DNA from 2 places in the Comamonas guangdongensis genome. Region 2 is predicted to be linked to the other one. Evidence: predicted binding sites of a transcription regulator. Region 2 holds the regulator's gene; the other holds the start of a gene.

Region 1 (2,200 bases), on a different contig from region 2:
CGAGGAATTCCTCGATGTCCAGGTGCCAGGATTCCAGGTAGGTGCAGACCGCGCCCTTGCGCTTGCCGCCCTGGTTCACGGCCACGGCCGTGTCGTTGACCACCTTGAGGAAGGGCACCACGCCCTGCGATTCGCCGTTCGTGCCCTTGATGCGCGAGCCCAGGGCGCGCACACGGGTCCAGTCATTGCCCAGGCCGCCCGCAAACTTGGACAGCAAAGCGTTTTCCTTGATCGACTCGTAGATACCGTCCAGATCGTCGGGCACCGTGGTCAGGTAGCAGGAGGACAGCTGCGAGCGCAGCGTGCCGCTGTTGAACAGCGTGGGGGTGGACGACATGAAGTCGAACGAGGACAGCAGCTCGTAGAACTCGATGGCGCGCGCATTGCGGTCCTGCTCGTTCAGCGCCAGGCCCATGGCCACGCGCATGAAGAAGGACTGGGGCAGCTCGATGCGCGTCTTGCGCACATGCAGGAAGTAGCGGTCGTACAGGGTCTGCAGACCCAGGTAGTCGAACTGCTGGTCGCGCTCGGCCTTCAGGGCCTTGGCCAGACGGGGCAGGTCGTAGTTCAGCAACTCGGGGTTGAGCAGCTCGTTGTCCACGCCTTTTTGTACAAAGCCGGGGAAGTAGTCGGCATAGGCGGCCTGCATTTCCGCGGGCTGCACGTCATGGCCCATGACCTCGCGCACGATGGTGTGCAGCAGCAGGCGTGCCGTGACATAGGTGTAGTCGGGGTCCTTCTCGATCAGCGTACGCGCGGCCAGGATGGAGGCCTTGTAGACCTCGGCCAGGGGCACGCCGTCGTACAGATTGCGCAGCGTCTCGGCGACGATGGGCGCAGCCTGGATGTCGGCATTCAGATTGCGGCAGGACGACTCGATCAGCGATTCCAGGCGCTCCTGGTCCAGCGGCACGCGCTGGCCGTTGTCGCTCACATGCAGCACGGGCTTGGCGGCGGAGGCCGCGGCGGCAGCGGCTTCGGCGGCCTTCTTCTGTTCGGCGCGCTCTTGGTTGCGGCGCTCGCGGTACAGCACATAGGCGCGGGCCACGTCCTGGTGGCCGCCGCGCATCAGACCCAGCTCGACCTGGTCCTGGATGTCCTCGATGTGGAAGGTGCCGCCTTCGGGGCGGGAGCGGCGCAGGGCGCGCACCACGCCTTCGGTCAGCTCATTGACGGTATCGCGCACGCCGGCCGAGGCAGCTCCCTGGGCGCCGCGCACGGCCAGAAAAGCCTTGGTCAGAGCCACGGCGATCTTCTGGGGGGCGAAGGAAACCACATCACCGCTGCGGCGAATGACCTGGTAGTTATCGGTCTGGGAGGAAGAATCGGCAGCGCCGGTAGACGCGGCAGAAGACAGTGGGCTCAACGCTTCTTGCATAAGTTTCCTCTGGTTCAACTTGTGGATAGGCAGACAAAGGCCTGCACTCTGGGCAGGCACTCAAAAACACGATTCGGCGCTTGGGTCTACACACGGTTTGCACAGGGTGTGCACAACTTGTAAACACTAGATATGGGGTCTGGAGCGCTCTGAAACACTACCGGTAGTGTATCGCTCTTCAATCCGGCTGACCTGCTGTAACTACTGAAGCGGACATTTCAACAGCTGCTTGACAGATGGAAAACGCGCTGCAAACCCCCGCCAAACAAGGCGTTTGCGGCCGTCGCCGGGGTTGGGCGGGAGGGATGGAATATTTGTAAAAAAACTGCGTGTTTGATGCAGGCGACATTTGTGGCCCGAACGCTATTGACAGCGATTTACCATGCCTGCAACCGGCCGGACCGGTTGGGGGCGGCCATGAAAAAGTGAGCATGCGTCGCTTGTCGGATCTCGTTTTTGATGCACTGCATCATGAGACGCACCGATGGCAAGCGTATGACGCTCTTGATTTGGGAGCGCTCAGGCCTTGGCGGGTGGAAACTCCCAGGCCTCGGTGCCGGGCTGTGCGCCCAGCTGCTGCCTGAGTCTGGGCCAGTCAAAGCCCGACCCCGGGTCCTGCTTGCGCCCCGGTGCAATATGTTCGTGGCCGGCGATATAGCGGATGGCATACCGGGCGGCGATGGCCGCGCACAGCCGCTGCAGCGCCTGGTATTGCGTGCTTTCGAAGCTCAGGCCCTCCAGGCCTTCGAGCTCTACGCCTATGGAGTCGTCGTTGCAGCGCTCGCGTCCGCGCCACTGGCTGACGCCCGCATGCCAGGCCCG
Region 2 (2,200 bases):
CTACGGTCTGAACGCCGATGAAGCCATCGACTACGACAAGCTCGAAGAGCTGGCCCGCGAGCACAAGCCCCGCATCATCGTGGCCGGCGCTTCCGCCTATGCCCTGCGCATCGACTTCGAGCGCTTCGCCAAGATCGCCAAGGAAGTCGGCGCCATCTTCTGGGTGGACATGGCCCACTATGCCGGCCTGATTGCCGCAGGCGTGTACCCCAACCCCGTGCCCCACGCCGACGTGGTCACGACCACCACCCACAAGAGCCTGCGCGGTCCTCGTGGCGGCGTGATCCTGATGAAGGCCGAGCACGAGAAGGCCATCAACAGCGCCATCTTCCCCGGCCTGCAAGGCGGCCCGCTGATGCACGTGATCGCCGGCAAGGCCGTGGCCTTCAAGGAAGCCCTGACGCCCGAATTCAAGGCCTACCAGGAACAGGTCGTGAAGAACGCCAAGGTGTTTGCCGAAACGCTGACCGAGCGCGGTCTGCGCATCGTCTCCGGCCGCACCGAAAGCCATGTGATGCTGGTGGACCTGCGCGCCAAGGGCATCACGGGCAAGGCTGCCGAAGCGGCCCTGGGTCTGGCTCACATCACCGTGAACAAGAACGCCATCCCCAACGACCCCGAGAAGCCTTTCGTGACCAGCGGCATCCGCATCGGCACACCCGCCATGACCACCCGCGGCTTCGGCGAGGAAGAGACCCGCATCACCGCCAACCTGGTGGCCGATGTGCTGGACAAGCCCGAGGACGAAGCCACGCTGGCCGCCGTGCGCGCCAAGGTGGCCGAGCTGACGGCCAAGTTCCCGGTCTACAGCAAGTAAGCTCGCTGCGCTAAGCCATGAGGTGCCCCTTCTGCAATCATCCGGACACGCAAGTGGTCGAGACCCGCGAGTCCGAGGATGGGGGCTTCATCCGCCGCCGCCGCCGCTGCGGCGGCTGCGACAAGCGCTTCACGACTTACGAGCGCCCCGAGGTCAGCTTTCCGACCGTGGTCAAGAAAGATGGCCGCCGCATCGAGTACGAGCGCGCCAAGCTGCAGGGCTCGTTCCAGATCGCGCTGCGCAAGCGCCCGGTGAGCACCGAGCTCATCGATGCGGCGATAGAGCGCATCGAAGACAAGCTGCTCAACCTGGGCCAGCGCGAGGTCGACTCCAGCCGCCTCGGAGAGCTGGTGATGGACGAACTCAAGGGCCTGGACAAGGTCGGCTATATCCGCTTTGCCAGCGTCTACCGCAGCTTCGAGGATGTGGACGACTTCAAGAACATCATGGACGAAGTCCGCAGCCCCAAGGCCAGCAAGGCGCGCAGCAAGCCCTGACCCGCCGAACCCATCAAAAGCCACCTTCGGGTGGCTTTTTTTTTGGCCCTAAGGTCCGGCAGATCGCACTATCGATTCATGAGCGCGCCGCGCTCACCCTTCAATAGAAGTCGCCAGAAATTCATAGAATTTTATTCGTGAACATGCGCCATGAGCTTCTTTAAAGTTAGCGCCATGGCGCAGTACGGCAGCGGATGGCATCGCAAAGATCTCCGTGCCCAGCCGCCCTCAAAGCACAAAGCCAGCCCGCAGCGAATCTGCGGGCTGGCTTTGGCAGGAATCGGGTCCGGCCCAAGCCGGAACAACGTCGTCCTCAGACGGCCGACGCGGGGATAGCTTTCAGGCCCGAATCCACATCGCCGCACTGGGCGCGGTGGCGCAGCGCGTGGTCCATGACCACCAGCGCCAGCAGCGCCTCGGCAATGGGCGCGGCACGGATGCCTACGCAGGGGTCGTGGCGGCCCTTGGTGATGACTTCGGTGCTCTGGCCGTGCACATCGATGGATTCGCGCGGCGTGATGATGGAGCTGGTGGGCTTGATGCCGATGCGCACTTCCAGGTCCTGGCCGGTGCTGATGCCGCCGACGATGCCGCCCGCGTTGTTGCTGCGGAAACCCTCGGGGCTCAGCGAGTCGCCGTGCGTGGTGCCGCGCTGGGCCACACTGTCGAAACCGGCGCCGATTTCCACGGCCTTGACCGCATTCAGGCCCATCATGGCGTAGGCAATGTCGGCGTCGAGCCGGTCGTACAGCGGCTGGCCCAGGCCGACCGGCATGTTGCTGGCATTCACGCGCAGCGCCGCGCCGCAGGAATCGCCGCTCTTGCGCAGCTGCTCCATGTATTCCTCGAAACGGCTCACATCGGCCACGGGCGCGAAGAAGGGGTT

Evidence for each region. Region 2 encodes NrdR, which represses ribonucleotide reductase genes. Its sites were predicted from a motif close to CACNANATNTNGTG; they were not measured.
Region 1: AB6724_RS10635 (ribonucleoside-diphosphate reductase subunit alpha) is a predicted target of NrdR. The motif match lies at 1,503-1,516, and genes of this name have one in related genera.

Annotation. Positions count from the first base shown of each region.
Region 1 covers NZ_JBFYGN010000010.1:3,386-5,585, forward strand. Annotated here, with positions in the region: gene AB6724_RS10635 (ribonucleoside-diphosphate reductase subunit alpha) at 1-1,378, opposite strand, end outside; gene ampD (1,6-anhydro-N-acetylmuramyl-L-alanine amidase AmpD) at 1,898-2,200, opposite strand, start outside.
Region 2 covers NZ_JBFYGN010000009.1:72,948-75,147, reverse strand. Annotated here, with positions in the region: gene glyA (serine hydroxymethyltransferase) at 1-817, shown strand, start outside; gene nrdR (transcriptional regulator NrdR) at 835-1,314, shown strand; gene aroC (chorismate synthase) at 1,628-2,200, opposite strand, start outside.